One region of the Streptomyces sp. NPDC051567 genome, then DNA from elsewhere that is predicted to be linked to it. Evidence: riboswitches for the same ligand, from Rfam matches in the RefSeq annotation. Region 1 holds a riboswitch; each other region holds the start of a gene.
The links. Region 1 has a riboswitch for cyclic di-AMP ahead of ACIA5F_RS20860 (M23 family metallopeptidase). Riboswitches for the same ligand answer to the same signal wherever they lie in the genome.

Region 1 (3,168 bases):
CGCGGCCCGGCTGCGCCCGGACAACCGCGCGGTGCTCGTGTACGAGCCGCTGCCGGACACCGGGGCCGACGGGGCCGACGATCACGCCGATCACGCCGATCACGCAGGGAACGACGAGAACGAGGGGGCGGAGCAGTGACCGACACCGCAGCCGTCACGATGACCTTCCACCCGCGCCCGCAGGCGGGCGCACCGCAGCCGTGGGCCTTCCCGGCCCCCGAGCGGGGCACGCTGTCCAACGGCCTGACCCTGCTGCGCTGTCACCGGCCGGGCCAGCAGGTGGTGGCGGTCGAGATCAACCTCGCCGCCCCGCTGGACGCCGAGCCCGAGGGCCTGGACGGGGTGGCGACCCTCATGGCCCGCGCGCTGTTCGAGGGCACCGACAAGCACTCCGCCGAGGAGTTCGCGGCCGAGCTGGAGCGCTGCGGCGCCACGCTCGACGCACACGCCGACCACCCCGGCATCCGGGTCTCCCTGGAGGTCCCGGCCTCCCGCCTGCACAAGGCGCTGGGCCTGCTCGCCGAGGCGCTGCGCGCCCCCGCCTTCGCCGACTCCGAGGTCGACCGGCTGGTGCGCAACCGGCTCGACGAGATCCCGCACGAGCTGGCCAACCCGCAGCGCCGCGCCGCCAAGGAGCTCTCCAAGGAACTCTTCCCGGCCTCCCTGCGGATCTCCCGCCCGCGCCAGGGCACCGAGGAGACGGTGGCCCGCGTCGACTCCGGGGCCGTGCGCGCCTTCTACGAGGCCCACGTGCGCCCCGCCACGGCCACCGCGGTGGTCGTCGGCGACCTGACCGGCATCGACCTGGACGCCGTCCTCGCGGACACCCTGTCCACCTGGACCGGCGACACCGCCGAGCCGCGGCCGGTCCCGCCGATCACGGCGGACGACACCGGCCGGGTGGTCGTCGTCGACCGGCCCGGCGCGGTCCAGACGCAGCTGCTGATCGGCCGGATCGGGGCGGACCGGCACGACCGGGTCTGGGCCCCGCAGGTGCTCGGCACGTACTGCCTGGGCGGCACCCTGACCTCCCGTCTGGACAAGGTGCTGCGCGAGGAGAAGGGGTACACGTACGGCGTGCGCGCCTTCGGCCAGGTGCTGCGCTCCACCGCCGACGGCAAGGGCGCCTCGATGCTCGCCATCAGCGGCTCGGTGGACACCCCCCACACCGGCCCGGCGCTGGAGGACCTCTGGAAGGTGCTGCGCACCCTCGCCCAGGAGGGCCTGACCGACGCCGAGCGGGACGTGGCGGTGCAGAACCTGGTGGGCGTGGCCCCGCTGAAGTTCGAGACGGCGGCCTCCGTCGCGGGCACCCTCGCGGACCAGGTCGAGCAGGAGCTGCCGGACGACTACCAGGCGCAGTTGTACGCGCGGCTGGCCGGGACCGGCACGGTGGAGGCGACGTCGGCGGTCGTGAACGCCTTCCCCGTGGACCGGCTGGTCACGGTCCTGGTGGGCGACGCGGCGCTGATCGAGGAGCCCGTGCGGGCCCTCGGGATCGGTGACGTGACGGTCGTCACCAACTGAACCGGGCGGCCCGGCCGGACGGCCGGGCGGGAGGGCTCCGACGGATTGTCCGCCGGGGCCCTCTTTGCCTGTTTGGTGGGGACGTTGCTCGTATGTGATGTGACGTACGCAACAAAAAGGCTCGCGTGTTTGGCGATCGGCTGATGATCCGCCTAGCGTCAGCCGTGCTGTCCGTCATTTGTGCCCGCCGCACCGGCGGCACCGGGCAGCGATCGCCGAGTCCCCGTCAGGCGCGAGCCTGGGGAGCCGGGGACCCACATCAGTCCCTGGGGTGAATCGGACCGCCTCGCAAGAGGAGGTCCGTAGGAGACCTTCCTGCTCCGAACCCGTCAGCTAACCCGGTAGGCGAGAAGGAAGGAAAGGATCAATCCCTTCATGGCGTTTGGCAGCAGTCGTGTCGCCGGTAAGCACCGTGGTTCCAGCCGTCTGAGCCGCAAGACCGCCGGTTATGCCGGTATAGCCGCCCTCGCCACCACGGGCGTCGTCGGCACTCTTGCCGCTCCGGCCTTCGCCGCGGACACCGACCACAAGATCCAGGACACCGGCCTCAACGCCGTCGTCGTCGCCGAGGACCTCGCGGGCGAGATCGAGAGCCAGGCCGCGTCCCAGCAGTACGCCGCCGAGACGGCCGCCTTCACGGCGCAGGCCGACGCCCTCAGGGCGCAGGCCGAGGCGGACGCGAAGCAGCAGGCCGCCGAGGCCCGGCAGCTCGCCGAGGTCAAGGCCAAGGCCGAGCGCGACGCCAAGGAGCGCGCCGAGCGCGAGGCCGAGCGCAAGCGCGCCAACACCTTCGTCTCCCCGATCGCCGGCTCGTACGTCAGCACCCAGTACGGGGCGGGCGGCAGCATGTGGTCCTCCGGCAGCCACACCGGCATCGACTTCCACGCCGACCTGGGCACCGTGATCCGGGCGGTCGGCGCGGGCGTCGTCGTCGAGTCGGGTGACGGCGGCGCGTACGGCAACAACGTCATCATCAAGCACAACGACGGCACCTACACCCAGTACGGCCACATGTCCCGGCTGAGCGTCTCCGCCGGCCAGCAGGTCTTCGCGGGCCAGCAGATCGGCCTGGCGGGCAACACCGGCAACTCCAGCGGCGTGCACCTGCACTTCGAGGCCCGCACCAGCGCCCAGTACGGCTCGGACATCAACCCGCTCGCGTACCTGCGCTCGCACGGCGTCAACATCTGACCCGCGCCCCCGTTCCACCGACGACCCCGGCTCCCCGAGCCGGGGTCGTCGTGTTCGTGCGCCGTTCCGTATTTCCGGCCGTCGTCTCCGGCCGCTCTCGGAAATGCGGGTGTGTTGCCATAGGGTCGCAGCACACGCGTCAATGGCGGGTGTGCGGCAATTCCGTCACCCGTCAATGGCGGCGGAAGTCGTGAAGAGGCGGAGGTCCGGTCTTGCGTATTCCCGCGCACACGGTATGCACAGCGATCCGCGACGACATCGTCTCCGGGTTCTTCGGTCCGGGCGGCAGGCTGACCGAGGAGGCGCTGGCCCGCCGGTACGGGGTCTCGCGCGTCCCGGTCCGCGAGGCGCTGCGGACGCTGGAGTCCGAGGGGTTCGTCACCACGCGGCGCCACGCGGGCGCCTGTGTGGCCGAGCCGACCGCGCAGGAGGCCGCCGACCTGCTGGAGC
Region 2 (3,168 bases), on a different contig from region 1:
TGGTCTTGGGTGTCGTCGTCGTCGCTGCCACGGAACGACATCCTTCACCGCCGTACACGACCTACGCCAACGTAAGCAGGGGTTGACGGACCGTGATCTACACCACGGTGCAGGTGAGGAATACGTACGGGTGGGACCCGGCGCACGGGCGGCGGCGGCTCAGATGTTCGCGCCCTTCGAGCGGAGGTAGCCCAGCGGGTCGATGTCCGAGCCGTAGGACGGGCCCGTGCGGATCTCGAAGTGGAGGTGCGGGCCGGTCGAGTTGCCGGTGGAGCCGGAGAGGCCGATCCGCTGGCCGGTGGTGACGCTCTGGCCGGTCGAGACGGAGAGCACGGAGAGGTGGGCGTACTGGGAGTAGCGGCCGTCCGCGTGCCGGACGACGACCTCGTTGCCGTACGCGCCGCCCCAGCCGGCCGAGACCACGGTGCCCGCGCCGACCGCCTTGACGGTGGTGCCGGAGCTCGCGGTGAAGTCGACTCCCGTGTGGTAACCGGAGGACCACGCGGCGCCCCCGGCCCGGTACGGCGTGGAGACCCGGCCGCCGACCGGGGCGACGAAACCGGAACCCGTGGAGGCGCCCGGCCCGGTGGCGGGACCGGACTCCCCGGCCGTGCCTCCGGTGGAGGTGTCCTCGTCGGCGACCGGAGGCTTGGTGGAGGGCCTGACGGCAGAACCGGAACCCGACCCCGGACGGGCTCCGTGACCAGCGGCGGCGCCGGTACCGGACGCAGAACCGGAACCGGGTTCCGGGCTCTCGGCCGGAGCTGCGGGGGCCGGAACCGGGACAGGAACGGGAGCGGAGGCAGGAGCCGGGACGGGAGCCACGGGCTTCGCCTTGCCGCCGAGCGTCAGCCTCAGGCCCGGGTGGATCAGCGACGGGTCGGCGCCGACGGCCTCGCGGTTGTCCGCGTACAGCCGCTGCCAGCCACCGGTCTGCCCGCGCTCCGCCGCGATCTTGGAGAGGTGGTCCCCCGGCACGACGGTGTACACGGTCGGCGCGGCGGCCGCGGGCGCCACCGGAACCTCCACGGCCCGCCCGGGTACCGCGCCGAGAACCGCGCCGGGGGCGTGCGCCGCGACGGGAGCGGAGGCCGGGGCCGGGGCTCCGGCCGCGTGCGCCCCGGAGGCGCCCGTCAGCGGCAGCGCGAGAGCCGCGCCCCCGGTTCCGGCGTAAGCGAGACCACGCGTTATCGAAAGGGACCTGGGACGGCGGTGCTTACCCTTTGCGGGCATGGCGGATTCCTCTCCGACGCCTGCGAGGTGAGCTGTCGGGTTCGGACGGGAGATGTCCGGCCGTTCATGTGCGGCACATGACCGGCTTCACCCCGAGCCATCCCGGTGCGGAGATCCGGAACAGCGCCTTCCTGGTTCCCCCGCTCCTGCCGCGTACGTGAATAGTCGGATGCGGTTTCCGGGCGGCGGCAGGACGAGGCGGTCCGCCCGGATCGTCGCGAAGGTAATCCAGGCCGACCGCACGGAACAAGCCGCGAATTCCCTGACGGAATCACAGAAAGGAGGGACTGCCGGAATTCCCGTCACCCTCCGTCCATTCCCCACCGCCAACAGCCGCCCCGGGCGGGCTATTCGGATTTCGTGATCAGACACTCACGGTCACCGTATGATCTGGCTCACGGGGAGGCGTCCGATCTCGCCTCCTCATACGGCAACTCGGCGCCAATCAATGCAATTCGGACACCCTGCGACGATGACGATAGGGAGAAGCTCCATGGCCCAGCAGATACCTCCGGCACCGCCGAACCTTCCGACGCCGGAGCCCGATCCGGAGCTGACCGGGGTGCGCAACTTCCGCGACCTGGGAGGTCTGCCGACCACGGACGGGCGCGAGGTCGGGCCGGGGCTCCTCTTCCGCAGCGGGCATCTGGCGCACGCCACGGAAACCGGAACGGCGTTCCTGAGCTCGCTCGGCCTGCACACCGTCTTCGACTTCCGCAACCACACCGACCACGCCGTGGAGGGGCCGGACATCGCGCTGCCCGGCGTACGGAACGTCAACATCCCGCTCTCGGACCCGGCCGACGCGGGCGATTTCTGGAGGACGGTCCACGAGGGCGGCGTCGAACAGCTCCGCCCCCTGCTGGGCGAGGGCAGGGCCGCCGCGCGGATGTCCAACTCGTACCGCACCATGGTCGAGCGCCGCACCGCCGAACACGGCCGGGTGCTGCGCGCCCTCGCCGAGGACAGCGTCCCGGCCCTGATGCACTGCGCCGCGGGCAAGGACCGGGCCGGGCTGTCGGTCGCCGTCACCCTGCTCGCGCTGGGCGTCGAGCGCGGGGCCGTCATGGCGGACTACCTGGAGTCGAACGCCCCGCACCGCCGCTACCGCCTGCGCCGCGGCGGCGAACCGGTCGGGGCCCGCGACCCCGAGGTCAAGGCGTTGCTCGCCCCGCTCTTCGACGCCCGGACCGAGTACCTGGCCGCGGCCTTCGAGGCCGTCGACGGGCGCTGGGGCGGGGTCGGGAACTACCTGGCCGAGGGGCTCGGGCTCACGCCCGGGACCCTCGGCCGGCTCCGGGACCGGCTGCTCCGCTGAGGCGGGCGCGGCAGGCCGCCGCAGGACCGTCAGCGGTTGCCGACGGCCTGCTTCACCAGCGTCCTGCCGAACTCCCACATCAGGGCGGACCCGCCGTGCGCCTCGTCCATGACCTCACGGAAGGCGCCGACGAACCGGTCGATGTCCGCCTCGTCCAGGACCAGCGGCGGGATCAGCTTGATGACTTCCAGGTGGTCGCCGGAGACCTGGGTGAGGATGCGGTGCTTGTGGAGCAGGGGCGCCACGACCATCTGCGCGAACAGGCCCTTGCGGGCCGCCTGCAGCATCGACCAGCGTCCGCGCAGTCCCAGGGAGGACGGTCTGCCGAACTCGATGCCGATCATCAGGCCGCGCCCCCGCACCTCGTGCAGCAGCTCGTACTCGTCCACCAGCGCCGCCAGCCGCCCGCGCAGCAGCTCGCCCTTGGCGCGGGCGCCCGCCACCAGTTCCTCGTCCTCCATGACCGAGAGCACCGCCAGCCCGGCCGCCATCGCCTGCGCGTTGGAACCGAAGCTGGCGGAGTGGACGAGGACCCGGTCCATGGAGGAGTAGACCTTCTTGAAGATCCAGTCCTTGCCCAGGGTCGCGCCGACCGGCACGTAGCCGCCCGACAGCGC
Region 3 (3,168 bases), on a different contig from region 1:
TCGTACTTGCCGTCCTTGTAGAACTCGGACGCGGCGACGTCGAGCGCGAGCGCGATGTCCTTGCCCGGGGCGTAACCGGCTTCCTTGACGGCCTCAAGGATGAGGTCCAGGGCGGCACGGTTGGAGTCCAGGTTCGGGGCGAAGCCGCCCTCGTCGCCGAGGCCGGTGGACAGGCCCTTGCGCTTCAGGACGGACTTGAGGGTGTGGTAGACCTCGGCACCCCAGCGCAGCGCCTCGGAGAAGGACTCCGCGCCGATCGGGGCGATCATGAACTCCTGGATGTCCACGTTGGAGTCGGCGTGCGACCCACCGTTGAGGATGTTCATCATCGGAACGGGCAGCAGGTGCGCGTTCGGGCCGCCGAGGTAGCGGAAGAGCGGGAGGTCCGAGGCCTCGGACGCGGCGTGCGCGACGGCGAGGGAGACGCCGAGGATGGCGTTGGCGCCGAGCGAGCCCTTGTTGTCGGTGGCGTCCAGGTCGACCATGGCCTGGTCGATCAGGCGCTGCTCGGTGGCGTCGTAGCCGACGAGCTCCGGGCCGATCTGCTCGATGACGGCGAGGACGGCCTTCTCGACACCCTTGCCCATGTAACGGTTGGGGTCACCGTCACGGAGCTCGACGGCCTCGAAGGCACCGGTGGAGGCGCCGGACGGAACGGCAGCACGGCCGGTGCTGCCATCGTCGAGGCCCACCTCGACCTCGACCGTGGGGTTGCCTCGGGAGTCCAGGATTTCCCGGGCTACGACGACGTCGATGGACGGCACGAGCATCTCCTTCTGGGATGTGACGCGGGGTGTGCGGTGGCGTGTCAGGCCGTGGGATGGCCTTGCCGCCTAGAGCCTAACCGGCTCCGGGCACTCGGTCGGCCGACTGCCCGGGTCCTGGGACGAAAAAGGGCCCGAATACCCCTCTTCCAGGACATAGGGCCCTTGATCCGTCGCCGTGGAACCCGTGCCCGACGGCCGTGCTCGCCGGGCCCGCCGCCGGGTGCGGGGACCGCCGCGAACGCCGCCGCCCGGCGCGTGCGGTGACGCGCCGGGCGGCGGAATTCTGCGGGGCGCGAACACGCCCGGGGCTGCTGCCGGGAGCGGGCGCGCCCGCTCCCGCGGCGGTCACCGCGGGAGGGGGGTGCGCGCCCGCGGCGGCTGCCGCGAGGGGGGTCAGCTGAGCTTGAGCTTCTGGCCCGGGAAGATCAGGTCGGCGTCCGCGACGATGTCCTTGTTCAGCTCGTAGAGCTTCTCCCAGCCGCCGGTGAAGCCGTTGGCCTGGGCGATGGTGCCGAGGGTGTCGCCGGAGCGGACCTCGTACGAGCCGACGCCGGTGCGGGGCGACTCGGTCTTCGGCGCGGTCTTCGGGGTGGCCGGGGCCGGGGTCTTCGCGCCGGCGACCGGGGTGCGCTTGGTCTCCTGCTTGGGCGCGGCCTTCGACTCGGTCTTCTTGGACTCGGTCTTCTTCTGCTCGGTCTTCGGCTTGGCCGGAGCCGGGGTCTGCGCGCCGCCACCGGTGTAGGCGGAGTTGGACAGGCCCACGCCACAGGACGGCCAGGCGCCCTTGCCCTGGCCCTTGAGGACCTTCTCGGCGATGGCTATCTGCTGGGCCTTCGACGCCTGGTGGGCCTGCGCGGCGTAGGTCTTGCCACCGAAGGCGGCCCAGGTGGAGGACGAGAACTGCAGGCCGCCGTAGTAGCCGTTGCGGGTGTTGATGGACCAGTTGCCGCCGGACTCGCACTGCGCGACGCGGTCCCACTCGGAGGCGGTGGCGGCGGTGGCGGTGGTGGCGGTCATCAGGGGGGCCGCGACGGCGACACCGGCGACACCGGCGAGCGTGACGATGCGGGTGGCCTTGGAGGCGCGGCGGTGCTTGCCCTTGCCGGAAAGCAGCATGAAGTTTCTCCTCACCGACGCCTTCGAGGTGAGCTGTCGGGTTCGGGCGGATGAGTTGCCCGGCCGCGCGACTGGCGCGCTGCTTAACCCCAAGCCGGTCCCCACCGTCTCTCGACGGCCGTTCCCGGCGCCTACCTTGGTTCCCCCGCTCCTGCCTTCGGCGCTTGACGCGACGACTGTTACCTCCGGCCGCCGGCAGGATTCGGCGATGCGGTCGAAGGAGCCCACGGTGGTGGGCGATTCAGAAGGTAGACAGGTCTCTCCCCGATGTTCAACGAGCGCCATCGGGGAGAAACAGCCCTTACTTGCGCTCTCCGTGAGGACGTTTGCGCAGGTGAGGGCGGGGTTTCCGGAAGCTCCGGGGCGGGACACACCAGTTGACCGGAAGAGACACATGTCTCACTTACGGAAAACCGACATTCACCCGATTCCGGATGTCCGAAGTGCCGTTATTTACCGTTTAGATCCAGATTTTGGCCGGGCTTGATCAGATCGGCGTTCCCTCCGATGACCTGCTCGTTGGCCGCGTAGAGCTCGTTCCAGCCGCCCTTGAGCCCCCTGGCGTCCGCGATGGCCGTCAGGCTGTCGCCCGCCTTCACCTGGTACGTGGGCCCCGACGCGGCGTCAGGGGCGCCGGGCGCCTCGTCGGCCGCCGGGCCGCGGTGCTTGCCGCTGCCCTCGGCCGGGAGCGTGGCATCGGCCGGGGCGCCGGGGACGGCGGGGACGGACGGGGTGCCCGGGACGGACGGGGTGGTGGGTGTGCCCGGGGTGGCGGGGGCGGTGGGGTCCAGGGAGCCGCCCGGCACCGGCGGTGCGGTCGGGTCCGCGGGCAGGCCCGGGGCGGTGGGGTCCGGGGAGGGGGCCGGGACGCCCGGGAGCGTGGGGGAGGTCGTCGGCGCGTCCGGCTCGGGCATGACGGGCAGTCCGCTGTCCGGCGCGAGGGGACCCTCGGGGACCGGGAACTGGGCGCCCGGGGTCGGGGCCCCGAAGTCCGTGGACGGCGTACCGGAACCGGTGGTGGGCACGGCGTGGTCCGGCCGGGTGGGGCTGGGGGCGACGGGGCCGGAGCCGCCGGGCAGCCCCGGGTCCACGTCCGCCGCGGGGCCCTGGGCGCTGAGCCCTGCCCGCGCCCCGCACTCCTGCCAGACCTGCGGCCCCTGCGCGGCCAGCACCCGTTCGGCGACGGCTATCTGCTGGGAGCGGCTGGCGAGGTCGGGGCGCTCGGCGAAGTCGCGCCCGCCGGCGCCGTGCCACTGCTCCGCGGTGAACTGGAGCCCGCCGTACG

Region 2: another riboswitch for cyclic di-AMP. It lies ahead of ACIA5F_RS15780 (peptidoglycan DD-metalloendopeptidase family protein); the one in region 1 lies ahead of ACIA5F_RS20860 (M23 family metallopeptidase).
Region 3: another riboswitch for cyclic di-AMP. It lies ahead of ACIA5F_RS25045 (transglycosylase family protein); the one in region 1 lies ahead of ACIA5F_RS20860 (M23 family metallopeptidase).

Annotation. Positions count from the first base shown of each region.
Region 1 is NZ_JBITDK010000019.1:33,328-36,495, reverse strand. Features, by position in the region: gene ACIA5F_RS20870 (M16 family metallopeptidase) at 1-139, shown strand, start outside; gene ACIA5F_RS20865 (M16 family metallopeptidase) at 136-1,527, shown strand; cyclic di-AMP (ydaO/yuaA leader) riboswitch at 1,731-1,890, shown strand; gene ACIA5F_RS20860 (M23 family metallopeptidase) at 1,903-2,718, shown strand; gene ACIA5F_RS20855 (GntR family transcriptional regulator) at 2,931-3,168, shown strand, end outside.
Region 2 is NZ_JBITDK010000012.1:32,764-35,931, forward strand. Features, by position in the region: gene ACIA5F_RS15775 (SGNH/GDSL hydrolase family protein) at 1-31, opposite strand, end outside; gene ACIA5F_RS15780 (peptidoglycan DD-metalloendopeptidase family protein) at 160-1,233, opposite strand; cyclic di-AMP (ydaO/yuaA leader) riboswitch at 1,238-1,411, opposite strand; gene ACIA5F_RS15785 (tyrosine-protein phosphatase) at 1,727-2,551, shown strand; gene ACIA5F_RS15790 (aspartate aminotransferase family protein) at 2,581-3,168, opposite strand, start outside.
Region 3 is NZ_JBITDK010000028.1:8,195-11,362, forward strand. Features, by position in the region: gene eno (phosphopyruvate hydratase) at 1-770, opposite strand, end outside; gene ACIA5F_RS25045 (transglycosylase family protein) at 1,161-1,883, opposite strand; cyclic di-AMP (ydaO/yuaA leader) riboswitch at 1,887-2,056, opposite strand; gene ACIA5F_RS25050 (transglycosylase family protein) at 2,333-3,168, opposite strand, start outside.